Regions from separate parts of the Lysinibacillus sp. EB271-A1-10B genome, predicted to be linked through region 4. Evidence: riboswitches for the same ligand, from Rfam matches in the RefSeq annotation. Region 4 holds a riboswitch; each other region holds the start of a gene.
What was found. Region 4 has a riboswitch for lysine ahead of AC3WSK_RS20455 (amino acid permease). Riboswitches for the same ligand answer to the same signal wherever they lie in the genome.
Positions count from the first base shown of each region.

Region 1: linked by a shared signal. The riboswitch ahead of AC3WSK_RS05680 (transporter substrate-binding domain-containing protein) and the one ahead of AC3WSK_RS20455 (amino acid permease) in region 4 are both predicted to bind lysine.
Region 2: linked by a shared signal. The riboswitch ahead of AC3WSK_RS23150 (cysteine hydrolase family protein) and the one ahead of AC3WSK_RS20455 (amino acid permease) in region 4 are both predicted to bind lysine.
Region 3: linked by a shared signal. The riboswitch ahead of AC3WSK_RS24845 (aspartate kinase) and the one ahead of AC3WSK_RS20455 (amino acid permease) in region 4 are both predicted to bind lysine.

Region 1 is NZ_JBYTDL010000003.1:100,000-103,748, forward strand. Features, by position in the region: gene odhB (2-oxoglutarate dehydrogenase complex dihydrolipoyllysine-residue succinyltransferase) at 1-882, shown strand, start outside; lysine riboswitch at 1,481-1,667, shown strand; gene AC3WSK_RS05680 (transporter substrate-binding domain-containing protein) at 1,783-2,649, shown strand; gene AC3WSK_RS05685 (amino acid ABC transporter permease) at 2,839-3,564, shown strand; gene AC3WSK_RS05690 (amino acid ABC transporter ATP-binding protein) at 3,577-3,749, shown strand, end outside.
Region 2 is NZ_JBYTDL010000028.1:1,176-4,924, reverse strand. Features, by position in the region: partial or broken gene AC3WSK_RS23155 (APC family permease) at 1-855, opposite strand, end outside; gene AC3WSK_RS23150 (cysteine hydrolase family protein) at 953-1,669, opposite strand; lysine riboswitch at 1,823-2,007, opposite strand; gene AC3WSK_RS23145 (hypothetical protein) at 2,769-3,089, opposite strand; gene AC3WSK_RS23140 (hypothetical protein) at 3,566-3,721, shown strand.
Region 3 is NZ_JBYTDL010000035.1:14,402-18,150, forward strand. Features, by position in the region: gene AC3WSK_RS24845 (aspartate kinase) at 287-1,519, opposite strand; lysine riboswitch at 1,734-1,912, opposite strand; gene AC3WSK_RS24850 (hypothetical protein) at 2,114-2,347, shown strand; gene uvrC (excinuclease ABC subunit UvrC) at 2,500-3,749, opposite strand, start outside.
Region 4 is NZ_JBYTDL010000020.1:89,712-93,460, forward strand. Features, by position in the region: gene AC3WSK_RS20455 (amino acid permease) at 238-1,698, opposite strand; lysine riboswitch at 1,782-1,958, opposite strand; gene AC3WSK_RS20460 (CynX/NimT family MFS transporter) at 2,131-3,339, shown strand; gene AC3WSK_RS20465 (nitric oxide synthase oxygenase) at 3,418-3,749, opposite strand, start outside.

The DNA of each region.
Region 1 (3,749 bases), on a different contig from region 4:
GTAATCGCGTCTCCAGCAGCACGTAAACTTGCTCGTGAAAAAGGTATTGACCTTGCTGCTGTATCTCCAGTAGATCCACAAGGCCGTGTACGTGTACAAGACGTTGCAGCTCATGGTACAGCTCCAGTAGCAGCACCACAAGCAGCTCCAGCAGCACCTAAAGCAGTAGCAGCTGTTGATGAATCACGTGTGACAATTGAAAAAATGAGCCGTCGTCGCCAAACAATTGCAAAACGCTTACTTGAAGTAAAACAATCTACAGCAATGTTAACAACATTTAACGAAGTAGATATGACAAACGTTATGGCTTTACGTTCTCGTAAAAAAGACCAATTCTTCGAGTCAACTGGCTCTAAACTTGGTTTCATGTCATTCTTCACAAAAGCTGTAGTTGCAGCACTTAAAAAATACCCATATGTGAATGCACAAATCTCAGGCGATGAAATTCACTTAAACAACTTCTTTGATATCGGTGTAGCTGTATCAACAGAAGAAGGTTTAGTAGTACCAGTAGTACGTGACGCTGACCGCAAAAACTTTGCTGAAATTGAAGATTCAATTGCAGACCTAGCTAAAAAAGCACGCGACAAAAAATTAGGTTTAGCAGATCTTTCAGGTGGCTCATTCACAATTACAAATGGTGGTGTATTCGGTTCATTAATGTCTACACCTATCATGAATGGTACACAAGCTGGTATCCTTGGTATGCACTCAATCAAAAAACGTCCAGTTGAAGTGAATGGTGAAGTAGAAATTCGCCCAATGATGTACTTGGCACTTTCTTATGACCACCGTATTATCGATGGTAAAGATTCTGTAGGCTTCCTTAAAACTGTTAAAGAACTACTTGAAAACCCAGAAGATTTATTATTAAATTCTTAATTCCTGAGTTTCTTAAAACCTTGCGAACATCGTTTCGCAAGGTTTTTTAGCTTTTTATGAAGCATTTGTGGGAGGGAAGGATAAAAGAGCCAAAGTGACGGATAGAAGAGTCAGAACGACGGATAAATGAGTCGGAGTGACGGATAAAGCAAGCGAAGCGACCGAAAGAAGAGCTGAATCAACGGAAAAGTTGTCCGATCGTTTGTGAAAGCTTCACAGTAAAAATGCGTATAGTGCAAATGGTGTTATCTTTACAGTTCAACAATTTCTTTTGAATTACTATAAAATAATTTAAATATTAATTATTTGCTTGATTTCTGAAAAATCAGTTCTTTGTCGCGTGTGTTACAAGCGTATCCACGTATATAAGTTGGTTGGAGTACGTACAATGGAGCATGGGCGATTTTACGGACTTTCTCGACAAAACATTCGAATAAATCATTTTCGACTTTGCAAAAGTGTATATATGTCTTTAAAAGGCTAAAAAACCCTAATATTGTAATTAATCAGAAAAGTAATAAAATTGTCTTGACGAAAATATTGTTTTTATAGTAGTATCTTAATATCAATTAAATATACAAACCTCACATTTATCCTATTGTGAGGTAGAGGCGCGGTATTTATTAGTTCATTGTTGAGTATAAGCAAGCGAAGACGCAATGGAGAAGGAACTATCGCCGAAGTATAAAAGGAGCTCGTACTTTTATGCTGGGTCTGCAGTGAATAAGTGCAGGACTGTCCTAGTGAATTATTTTCCAGGTTTACTAGGTTGTGCTATCTCGGAATGATGGAATTTTAGTGAGGATTTGGGCAACTGTTAAAAAAGTAAGACCTAAGTTCAGTACTTAGGTCTTTTTTGGTACAGTTGTCTTATTTTTTTACAGAAAAGGGGAATGTTACATGAAAAGAAAATGGTTAGTATTAATGTTGACCGTAATGACAGCAATCTTGCTAGCAGCTTGTGGTGCTAGTGACAAGAAGGAGACGACATCGTCTAGTAATGGCAGTGCAAGTACTGATAAGAAAGAAGAAAGCGGCCAATTCCGAATCGGGATGGAGGCGGGCTATGCTCCGTTTAACTGGACGCAGCAAAGTGATGCAAATGGCGCGGTAAAAATTGCCGATAATGCAGAATATGCAGGCGGTTATGATGTACAAATGGCGAAAAAAATAGCTGAAGGCTTAGGAAAAGAATTAGTCATCGTAAAATTGGAATGGGATGGCTTAGTACCAGCTCTACAATCAAATAAAATAGATGCAATCATAGCAGGTATGTCACCTACTGCAGAGCGCAAGCAGACAATCGACTTCACTGACAATTACTATACATCTGATTTTGTAATGGTTGTTAAAAAAGGTAGTAAATATGAAAATGCAACATCTATTCAAGATTTCTCAGGTGCAAAAATTACTTCACAATTAAATACATCTAACTACACTGTTATTGATCAAATCAAAGGTGTAAAAAAACAAACAGCAATGGATAGCTTCCCAGCAATGCGTGTAGCAGTAGAAGCTGGAAAAATTGACGGCTATGTAGCAGAACGTCCAGAAGGTATTTCCGCTGCTGCTACAAATGATAAATTCACATATGTAAAGTTTGAAAAAGGCTTTGATACAGATGTTTCTAATACATCTATTGCAGTTGGTTTACGTAAAGGTGATGCTGAGCTTGAAAAAATCAATGAAATCTTAAAAGGTATTTCAGAAGATGATCGTCAAAAAATTATGGAAGAAGCAATCCACCACCAACCAGCAGCACAATAACAAGAATGCACGGGCTAACTATTAGCCCGTGCATTCCATAACATCTCATTTAATAACAATCACAAAAAAATAATAATGTCTTAGCTAATAGTTTCATAAAATTAAAGAAACAGAAGCCCAATGAAAGTGGTTGATAGCTAAGAGACAACAGTAACGAAAAAGCAACACGACGTTGTTAGGAGGTACATCATGAGTCTTGATTGGATTATTTCTATTGTTGAGAACAACTGGCAAATGTTTTTACGAGGTGCTTATTATACATTACTTATTTCAATTAGTAGTACAATTATTGGTGCACTTATCGGATTTTTCATCGGAATTATGCATACCATAAAGGTTCGTAAAAAAGGTGTAAATTTCTATAGCTTAAAGCTCATTAATTTTTTACTAACATGCTATGTCGAATTCTTCCGTGGTACACCAATGATTGTACAAGCAATGGTTGTATTTTACGGATTAGATATAGCATTTGGCATTGATATGCACTTTATTACGGCAGGTATTTTAGTTGTTTCACTAAATACAGGTGCTTATATGGCAGAAATCGTACGAGGTGGAATTGTTTCCATTGATCAAGGGCAGTACGAGGCCGCATCGGCTATTGGCATGAATCATGTTCAAATCATGCTACATGTTGTATTACCACAAGTTGCCCGAAATATATTGCCGGCAACAGGTAACCAATTAATTATGAACATTAAAGATACAGCAGTTTTAAACGTTATTGGGGTTACAGAATTATTTTTCCAAACAAAGTCGATTGCGGGTAATAACTTCCGCTATTTCGAATCCTTCTTTATAGCATGTATCCTATATTTCGTCATGACATTCACAGCATCAAGAATTTTACTGTATATTGAAAAGCGACTGGATGGACCAGATGCCTACAAAAAACAACAGAAAGAAGCAGTATAGGGGGATGAGCAAATGACAGTTATTAAAATAGAGCATTTAAGTAAATCATTTGGTCGTAACCAAGTGTTGAAGGATGTAAATTTTCAAGTAGAAAAGGGTGAGGTTGTCTGCTTAATCGGTTCTTCTGGATCTGGTAAATCAACACTATTACGCTGCATTAATTTACTGGAAACACCAAGTGGCGG
Region 2 (3,749 bases), on a different contig from region 4:
ACTAAACATTAAACGAGATGCACTTGCTTGTCCTGTTAAACCAGCTGTCACTGTTGATACAATAATCGCAACCGTATAAAGAGTTGCAAGAACTGCACCACCTGCTTTTTCCGCTACATCAAATAAAGCCGTATCAGCTGAACTAAAGTTTGTAACATCAGGCCATACAAGCTGAGCTACATATGCTTGCACAATAAAAATAAGTCCTCCGATTAAACAAGCTAAAATAGCTGCCTTCCAAATATCCTCTTTTGGATTGACTGCCTCTTCTGAAAGTGTTGTAATCGAATCGAACCCTAAAAACGAGAAGCAGGCCATTGTTGCACCAGAAATAATTGCAGACATAACGAATTTTTCATCGTTGAAAAACGGTGCAACAGTAAAGAGCGACGTATCACTTTCCGCACCGACAATTGTCTTTACTCAAAAAATCACAAAAATAACGACTACAATTCCCATAAACATAACGAGGGTTTGATTTGTTTTTGCTGCGATGCCAATACCTAGAATATTGACAGTAGTTATAATACCTGCAATTAATAACACCCATACCCAATACGGAACAGATGGTATTAATGCATTCGCATATGAAGCACCTACCATGAATACAATGAGTGGCACTAAGACATAATCCATAAACATTGCCCAACCTGCAAAAAAACCTAAATGCGGATTGATAGCACGTTGGGTATATGTATAAGTCGACCCTCCATTTGGAAAAACAGCAGCCATTCGACCGTAACTATATGCAGAAAACATCATTGCAACCATCGCAATCAAGTAGGCTAATGGCAACATTCCACTTGTAGACTCTGCTGCAAAGCCATAAATATAAGCTGGCGCAATCGGTGTCATAAAAGCAATACCATAAATGACTAAATCTTTTAATGTTAAAACACGCTTTAACTGTGGTGTATGATCATTTGGTGTTTGACTCATAGTCCATTTCCTCTCACAGATTCATTGGTTCGCGTTTTGATAGTTCTTCCGTTACTAAATCAATTACTTCATCTGTACTCATCACTTGGCAATAAATTTGATTCATAATCATAATTTCAGCATCATGAAGCTGTTGCGTTGCAGCTGCACATGCATCTTCCACTAAAATAACTTCAAATCCTGCGTCAGCTAAACTTCGAACTGTTGAAGCAACACATTGATCTGTTACAACACCTGTACAAACTACTGTTTCAATGCCCATATTACGCAGTAAAAATTCATAATTCGTACCACTTAATACGCTATCTGTCGTTTTATTTACAACAATTTCGTCATCAAGAGGCTTTAATTCATCCACCATCTCCGCTCCTGGGTCACCGATTGGCAATAAAATATTGTTCCACCCTGTCCGGCGTTGTACAGGAGAACGATCTCGTCCATCTTTATGATGGCAAGCAATGCGACCAAATGTTACTTCTAATTTATTAGTACGGAAAAAATCTAAAAGCTTTTTATTGTTCGGGATCGTTAAATTGTCGATACGATCAAAAAAGTATTCCCACTGATCAAACATGCCCTTTTCTCTTGCAACCTGCGCGTCTAATCCGTCTCGGCTAATAAACTGATGTTGCATGTCTACTATTAGTAATGCTGTTTTATAAGGGTTCACGTTTATTTTTTGACCGTCAGTCGGTAAAAATTCATAATATAATGTTGATGTATTATCCATAAAATCCCCTCCAAAATACCTCTGATTCCAAAATGTATAGACAAATAAAATATAGACTCTTTGTGTAAAAGAATCTGTCTAACACAAAAATGACCTACTCATTTCTAGAAACTTAAAATGAATCGACCATTTAAAATTCCCACTGTTTGTCTAAACAGAGATAGCACAACTTCATAAACACGTATGTTTACGAAGACAGTCCTGCAACTATTCGCTACAGCCCCAGTATATGATGGCGAGAACTCATCACATACTTCGGCGACACTTCCTTCTATCTAACTTCTTCATCTTCTCGGACTCCATTAGGTACTGTTAACTGCCGCGCCTCTACCTAACTATCAGAAAAGTGTGAATTATTTGATTATTTTAAATAATTATATTATTGCGTTTTTTATATGTCAACTTTAAAATCTACTATATTTTATAAGATTTATCGCGCACAACCACAAAAAAATGACAATCAAAACAGTTTAAATAATAACTATTTACAATAAATACCACAATACATCAACAATTGTATAAGCATTTAATTATTCACCTCTTGATTTTTCATTACCTATAAACCGTTCCCTTATTAACGCTCACGATTCACAATATAATTCATAAATTACCCCAGCGATAATTTTGATTATTTTGCCGAGTTTGCACGGCATCCACCCCTTTAGGAATATTTTGGGCTACCATATTTAGCATTACCCAAATCATAGTGGATTCCGACTAACGCCGTAAACAATTGTTCGAAGAGGGAGGTTTACCCCCCACGCAATTTTTTTTAAAAATTTTTGTCCTATAGAAAAAAATCATCTAACACATAGTAAAAAACTTCTCAGAAAAACAAGCTTCTAATTAAGTAGTCTATTAATACACAAAAATGCCCTACTTATATTACCAGCTATAAGTAAGGCACCTCTAAAATTATATTCCGTTTTATTGAGCATATACATTTACTTCTACGCTACTAAAAATATCATGATATAAAACAGTAATAAAAGGTCGCAGCAGCAGCACAACCACCTTCGCTAATAGGCAATCCCTTTTTGATAAGCAACTCTATTAAGTTGAAGAATTATTTTCCATTATGTATCTAAGTTTGATTAACTCAAGTCTTTCTTTTTTCTTCTTTTCTTCTTTTCTTCTTTTCTTCTTTTCTTCTTTTTGATTCTTTTACATAATTAATATAGTTTCCTGTTCCTTCTATTGCTGAAACTGCAATGATGGCCCATTCTAGTGGATTAACATCTCTTAGCGATTCCTTTCCATAGAATAGTGTAACGCTAGCAATAAACCCATAGAGAATTGCTTTAGAAAAATACTCCCAAATAGGAGAATAATTTTCTATATTAATTTTTCCGTATATTTTGTCTATTAAGATTACCATTCCTAAAATTAAAACTACGGTCATAATCATTTCCGTCTTCATAGTCCACCTCCATAAAAATTTTAACACATGCTTCATTATATAATCTCTTCGAAAATATCTTCAATCCTTTGCACAACAAAAGAATCCATTACTGGAAATTAGTTCTTTTATCATTTTCTTTGGTAGATCTTAAGGCCGTCCCACTTTACAAGATAAAACTCAACCCGCTCGATCGATGGATAAGGAACATCAACTTCCATTTTCTTCTTACGAGTATATACACGATTAGTAGTCTTTTTCTGCTTGAGCAGATGGATCTGCAGTTCCATCAGAATCTAAGAATTAAACTTTCTAAGATGAGACAAGTAACCACTAACAAGTGATTTAACATTACCGGCTGCGTTCTCAGAAAGTGGAGGTGAAAATGTTACTATATCCATACCTTTTGTTTCATCACAAATATTTCACTAATTAATTGTAAGTTATGCGGATAAAAAATCATCTTTCTCTCACACTAATGGTGGAGGTGAGATGACATGGGTAATAATAAACATAAAAATAATAAAACTCAAGACAACAAAAAACAGCAGAATCAAAATCAAAATGCTAACAGAGAACGTAAAAATGAAAACAGAGAAGAGTTCGCTGAAGAAGTAGATTTCAGTAATATTCAAAATGAAAATAAACGTTAATAGTGATAAACAAAATCCCAATATTCAC
Region 3 (3,749 bases), on a different contig from region 4:
CCATTTAATGACACATCCTATTCAATATTATATGTAAAGCGCTTGTTCTAAAATCAATTATGCCTCGGCATAATTGCGTCCGGAATCGGTTTTGAGCTTAGGCCAGCAGATGTTTTTTGTGCGGAAGCGCAGTGCTAACGTAGCGTCAGCAACACGAGGGCCGACACGATGTCGGTCATTTCGGTAATGCCACAGGACGTGGCGTTCTTAGACTGAGTTCCTTTATTTCAGCAAATATTTGGATACCCTCTGAAAAGTGACTTAAAGGAGATTTCTGTACCTGTCGCTACGCTTTCGGAGACATTTGCTGAAAGAGGTTAAATTCGTCATGTAATGCATTTGCTGCACGAATCATTTCGTCCTGAGGAACAACGACAGACACTTTTATTTCAGAAGTACTTACCATTTTTACAGGGATATCTTCACGACGTAAACGATCAAACATACGGGCAGCCACCCCCGGATTAGATGCCATTCCTGAACCAATAATAGAAACTTTCGCTAAACCGATTTCAAAATCAGCAAAACTAAACCCTAGTGATACTTTACTATCTTCTAGGACACGTAATGCATCAGCGAACTCCTCTTTTAAAATAGTGAATGATACAGTCGGCTTTAAGCCATCAATTATTGCTTGTACGATTATATCAACGTTTATGCGATTTTCTGCAAGTATTGTGAATATATCTGCTAACGAAGCATTAGAATAAGCATCATACCCTACCGTGAGGCGAATAACGTCTGACTCATAGGCAACACCACGGACAATTAAATTTTTCTCCATTTCAACTTCCTCCTTCAATAAAGTACCTTCTGTATCTTTTTCGCTTGACCGAATGGTAACTGGGATTTGAAACTTCTTTGCTATTTCTACAGCCCGTGGGTGTAAAATTTGTGATCCTAAGTTTGATAGCTCTAGCATTTCATCATAGGAAATTTCTTTTAACTTTTGTGCCCCGGCAACCTGACTTGGATCAGCTGTATAGACTCCATCCACATTCGTATAAATATCTACGCGCTCCGCCTCTAAAGCTGCAGCAATAGCTAAAGCCGTCGTCTCCGCACCACCTTTACCAAGCGTCGTAATATTCCGTGAATTATTGATTCCCTGTCCCCCTGCAATGACGACGATTTTTCCCCGAGTAAAATACTCTTCTATTCGACTAGCTTCTAGCCCATCAATTCGTGCATTGCCATACACCTCATCAGTTTGAATACCTGCTTGCCAGCCTGTTAATGACACTGCATCATAACCTTCTTCCTGCAAAGCAATTGCCACTAATGCACATGATAGTTGTGAGCTTGTTGTCAATAGTACGTCTAGTTCATGTTTAGACGCATTGTCCGATAGATTACAAGCCATCTTTGCTAATTCTTTAGACGTCCCTCTCATTGCTGTAGTGACAACGACAATATCAAAACCACTTTCCTTTTGTGCAATCACCTTTTTCGCAACATCTTGAATGTGTTCAGATGATGCTAATGCAGCACCACCAAATTTCATCACAATTCTATCCATCTTCATTCTCCTTCGTATTTAATCATTTCGCTGATTATAAAGTAGCTATAACTTTGCAGCTATTCACAAAAAATATCGCAAAAGCAAATAACACCCTTCAACTCTTAGGTAAGAGTAACAGCCTTGAAAAAATGTTGTTTCGAGGAATCTAAAAAGGCAGCTCTCACATAACGTGAAAGCTGCCTATAACATGTACAATAAAAGTAACTTGCGCATGTGTGATAGCTCTCCGAAACGTTTAGAATCGACAGTCTTACATCTCTTAAATGTAAAACCAGCACAACATCGGAAACAACGATGCTCCACTTCGGCAAGTTCCCCTTTCATACATTTTCACTGGACTTGTTCGTCCTCGTATGTACTACTCTTGAACCTTGCACCTCTATCATCACTAAAAAGTGATTGTATTTAATTGAATCTTAGCGAAGAAATTTCCAATTTAATAAGTAGAAACTACTTAAAAACTAAGATGCTGTGTATGACATTGCTATATTGAATAGCTATGTTATATACAAACCTTAGCATACGTCTAATCCTTTGACAATGTCTCTTGTATAAAATCAATTTCGCCTTGGCGTAATTGTAGCTACGACTTTGCTTTCGCTACAGATAAACAATGCGTCCGAAATCGGCTTTGTGCTTAGGCCTGCAGATGTTTTTTGTGCGAAAGCGAAGCGACAGCAACATGTTTTTGTCTGTGCGAAAGCGAAGCGACAGCAACAACACGAGGGCCGACAGGTTGTCGGTCATTTCGGTAATGCCACAGGACGTGGCGTTTTTACCGATGAAGGTCAGTTAACCGTTATCGCACGGATGCGATGGTTTTAGGCTAACATCCCCTGTGAACTCTTTTCCGATTCCGTGAGATCCGCCGGAGGCTCTATTTTCATTCAGCAAATGTCTTTTGTACCGAAAGCGTAGTGACAGGTACAGGCGTTTGGACACCCACCGAAAAGGAATTCCATCTACATTCATCTCACTTACCCTTCGGATGTAGTGTTTTCTTCTGAATGAAAATAAGTGTGGATATTGCTAGCTAGACTTGCTGGCATCCCCGCTTCCTGTAATGCTTGCACACTTGCCTCACGAATTTTTTTGACAGAGCCAAAATGCTTAAGTAATTGCTGTTTTCGCTTTGGACCAACTCCCTCTATTTGATCGAGAACAGATTGTATAGCATGCTTCTCGTGCTGCTGTCGTAAGAAAGTAATAGCAAAGCGGTGTACTTCGTCTTGAATTCGTTGCAGTAAATAGAAGCCATCACTTGTGCGCTTTAATGCAATTACTTCAGGTGGATCACCAAATAGAAGCTGAGACGTATTATGCTTGTCATCTTTTGCTAATCCGGCAATTGGAATGACAAGGCCGAGCTCATCCTCTAATACTTCCCGCGCGACTTCCATTTGCCCCTTCCCGCCATCAATTAGTACTAAATCTGGTAAAGGTAGACCTTCCTTTAATACTCGTGTATAGCGACGACGGATCACTTCCTGCATTGCCCCGTAATCATCGTGCTTAGCAGCTGTACGTGTTTTGTATTTTCGATACTCCTTCTTTGCAGGTTTACCATCGATAAATACAACCATTGCAGATACAGCATCTGTTCCATGCATATGACTATTATCGAAAGATTCGATCCGTAAAGGCACAGAAATGCCCATAGCTTCACCGAGCGCCTCACATGCTCCTATTGTTCGTTCTTCCTGACGTTCAATAAGCTGGAACTTCGCTGCAACAGCAATTTCAGCATTTTTAATCGCTAAATCAACAAGCTCTTTTTTTTGCCCACGTTTTGGTGTTAGTACCTTCACTTCTAATAATTCCGTTAAAATATCCGCATCAATAGATTGTGGGATAAAAATTTCTTTAGGCTTGATATGCTCTAGCTTGTCATAAAAGCGCCCAACGAACGTTAAAAATTCCTCTTCTGCCTCTTGATAAATCGGAAATATCGAGACATCTCGCTCAATGAGCTTTCCTTGACGGACAAAGAAAACTTGCACACACATCCAGCCCTTCTCGACTGCATAACCAAATACATCGCGGTTAGTTGTATCACTTGATACAATTTTTTGCTTTTGCATGACTGTATCAATATGTGCAATTTGATCGCGAAATTCCTTTGCACGTTCAAACTCTAAATTTTCTGCGGCCGCTAGCATCTTTACCTCTAGCTCTTTTTTTACTTCTTCAACCCCACCATTTAAAAATTTTGTCATATCTTCAATCA
Region 4 (3,749 bases):
ACAGTTTACCATATTAAGGTTGGGTACCAAAAATGGATGGACGGTCTGAAAAACTATAAAAACGTATCAGTGTTCACTATTATGGGGATGCAGTTTTTGAGGCTTAAAGGATTTTACTTTTCACTGACAGTTTTTTCTCTGACAAGATTATATGTTTGAGCTTGCAAATTCATTTTTCAACTAAAAAAACTGCCCTGCAAGCCATTTTCTACGGCTCACAGGACAGTTTATTATTTATTAATCTACTTTTAAATCACATTGCTCAAGCGGAAGCATTTTTGTTTTATGCTTAATTTTATAGCCAAGCCATAACAGTAAGAACAGTGGAATACCGATATACGAGACAAGGACTCCGTACCAATCTACTGAACCACCCATAAAGGCATTGTAGTTTTGTCCAATAACAACAATCATACAAACCGTAAAGGCAAATAGCGGACCGAATGGGAATAATTTTGCTTTATACGGCAACAATTTTGGATCTAATCCCTGTACATCGAACGCTCGACGGAAACGGTAATGGCTAAATGCAATTCCTAGCCAAGCAATGAAGCCAGACATCCCAGAGGCATTTAGAAGCCACATGTAGACCACACCATCACCAAAGAATGAAGCTAAAAATGCTAGGGAGCCGACAGCTAAAGTCGCCAGTAATGCGTAAATCGGAATTCCTCGACGGCTTAGTTTAGCGAAAAATTTAGGTGCATGTCCATCTACCGCTAATTGCCAAAGCATACGAGAAGATGCGTACAGCCCTGAATTCCCTGCTGACAGCATTGCCGTTAGAATGATAGCATTCATCAATGATGCAGCAAAGGCAATTCCTAAACGATCGAACACCAGTGTAAATGGTGAAACAGCGATATCTTCAGATAGCAAACGTGCATCTGTAAACGGAATCAACAGACCAATTGCACCGATCGCTAAAATATAGAATAAAAGAATTCGCCAGAAAACGGACTTAACAGCTTTCGGAATATTTTTACCAGGATCATCTGTTTCACCTGCTGTTATTCCAAGTAATTCTGTTCCTTGGAACGAGAATCCCGCAGCTAAGAAAATACCAAATGTAGCAAGGAAACCACCGTGGAATGGTCCATCACTAATAAAGAAATTCGTAAAGCCTACCGGAGCGTTTCCTCCTAAAATACCAAATATCATTAAGAAACTGATGATAATAAAAATGATTACAGTTACAACCTTTATCATGGCAAACCAATATTCACTTTCACCATAGCTTTTTACCGATAATAGATTGAACGATAATACAACAGCAATAAATAAAACAGTCCAAAGTGCTGATGAGCTATCTGGGAACCAATATTTCATAATCAATGATACAGCAGAAATTTCTGCCGCAATTGTAATTGCCCAGTTGTACCAATAGTTCCAACCAAGTGCAAAGCCTAGAGCTGGATCCACAAATTTTGTAGCATACGTACTAAATGAGCCCGATGATGGCATATAGGCTGCCATTTCACCTAAGCTCGTCATTAAAAAGTAAACCATGATACCGATTAATGCATAAGCAAGAAGTGCACCGCCAGGACCTGCTTGTGCAATGGCACCACCACTAGCTAAAAACAATCCTGTACCGATTGTACCGCCTAATGAAATCATTGTAATGTGACGGCTTTTTAATTCTTTTTTCAACTTTGGCGCTTTATGGCCGAGCTGATTGACTTTAATTTCATTCACAATTTAACTTCCTTCCTTTTAAGAGGCGAAAAAAATGCCATCACATGAACGGCAGTGATGGCTAAGTAAATCCTCTGTTCTTTCAAAATGATAGCTCAACACGTTGTCCAAACGTGACAGTTCTGTTCCTTTCGGAGACAGCCCCAGCATGAGGTTTTCAAGTCCCCTCACACTTCGGCAGTATTTCCTTTCAACTAATATCTTAAATGCTTGTCATTTCCATTAGCATACTCTTAAATACCGCGACCTCTACCTCAATATAAACATGAGGCATATTATTAAATTTATGATGAATATTATTCTAACATATGACATATGGCATTTCAATAACTCAAGTAACATTCTATATTTTGTGAATTTTCAACTATTTTTATTATTGTGATAAAGTGGTATAGTGGTTCAATCATAATTGTTCTAACAGGGGGGATTTATTTGACTACTCATGAACATACCGATACTTATCCTAGCAGGAAAATTAACTGGAAAGGTACAACATTATTACTAGTGATCGGCGTAATTTGTATTGCCTCGACATTACGGATGCCGCTAACAGTTGTTGGACCTATTATTTCCTTTATCCGAGAAGACCTCGGCATATCCTATGCATTAGCGGGCTTTCTAACAACAATCCCATTGCTAGCATTTGCAATTATCTCACCTTTCGTACCAATTGTCGCACGTAAAATCGGGCTAGAACTAACATTATTTTTATCGACTATTCTTTTGGCATTAGGGATTGTACTGCGCTCCCTCGGTACAACTAGTTTGCTCGTATTTGGCACTGCGCTAATTGGTATAGCCATTTCATTCGGTAACGTACTTATTCCAGGATTACTTAAATTGAAGTTTCCTTATCACGTAGGTTTACTTATGGCCTTTTTCACAATGTCGATGAATTTGACAGCTGGGCTCGGCGCTGGCATTAGCTATCCTGTTGCCCATTCATCAATTGGCTGGCAAGGTGCACTGGCAGTCGCACTTGTTCTCGTGGTGTTAACCATTTTAATTTGGATTCCACAGTTGAAATTTAATAAGCCGGAGCCTAATGTTAAAACTACGAAAGAACGTACACCTTTATGGAAATCACCTGTAACTTGGGCAGTAGCGGGAGCTATGGGATTTCAGTCGTTATTATTCTATACAACCGCTGCTTGGATTCCTGAAATATATATAGCACAAGGATTAGCTGCAGATCGTGCAGGATGGATGTTTTCCATCATGCAATTTTCACAAGTACCAATGGCCTTAGCTGTGCCTATTATCGCTAGTAAAATGACATCTCAGCGACCTCTCGTATTCATGTTTACGGCATTTTACTTAATTGGTTTTATCGGACTAGTAATGGAATGGACAAACCTCGCTATACTTTGGATGGTACTACTAGGCTTAGCCGGAGGAGCTTCATTCTCATTAGCGATGATGTTCTTTACATTACGTACCCGTACCGCTTTTGAGGCAGCTGATTTATCAGGTTTTGCACAATCATTGGGGTATTTATTAGCTGCAATCGGTCCAATCTTATTCGGTTATTTACATGATATATTCGGTGGCTGGGATATTACTGGTTGGTTATTTGTTGTCGTAGCATTCATACTCTTCTTATGTTCATTTAGAGCTTCTAAAAATGAATATGTAAATTAAAAAAGGTAGCGCATGATCTTATTTCAGCGGGTGTTTGGACACCCGCTGAAATAAGTTAACGTGAGCTGCCTTTCTCTATTAATAAGGTGGTTTCTGATAAAAATAGTTCGGTGTATTGTAAACATTAACATAAGGCTTGTGATAAATATGAGTTGTAGCTGGCGAAAGAGGTGGAATCAACCATGTCCAATTGCCTGTAACCTCACGATTTGCTGCTGCTTCTGCTTCCTCAAACAATTTAAATTGTTGTGCAGCTGTATGATGATCTACAATGCTCACCCCATCTTCTTTAAAAGAATGTAGAACGGCCATATTCAGCTCAACTAATGCTCGGTCACGCCATAGAGATGCCTGTTTAGCTGTATCAAGGTTAAAAATTTCTGCTATAGCGGGTAGCATATTATAGCGCT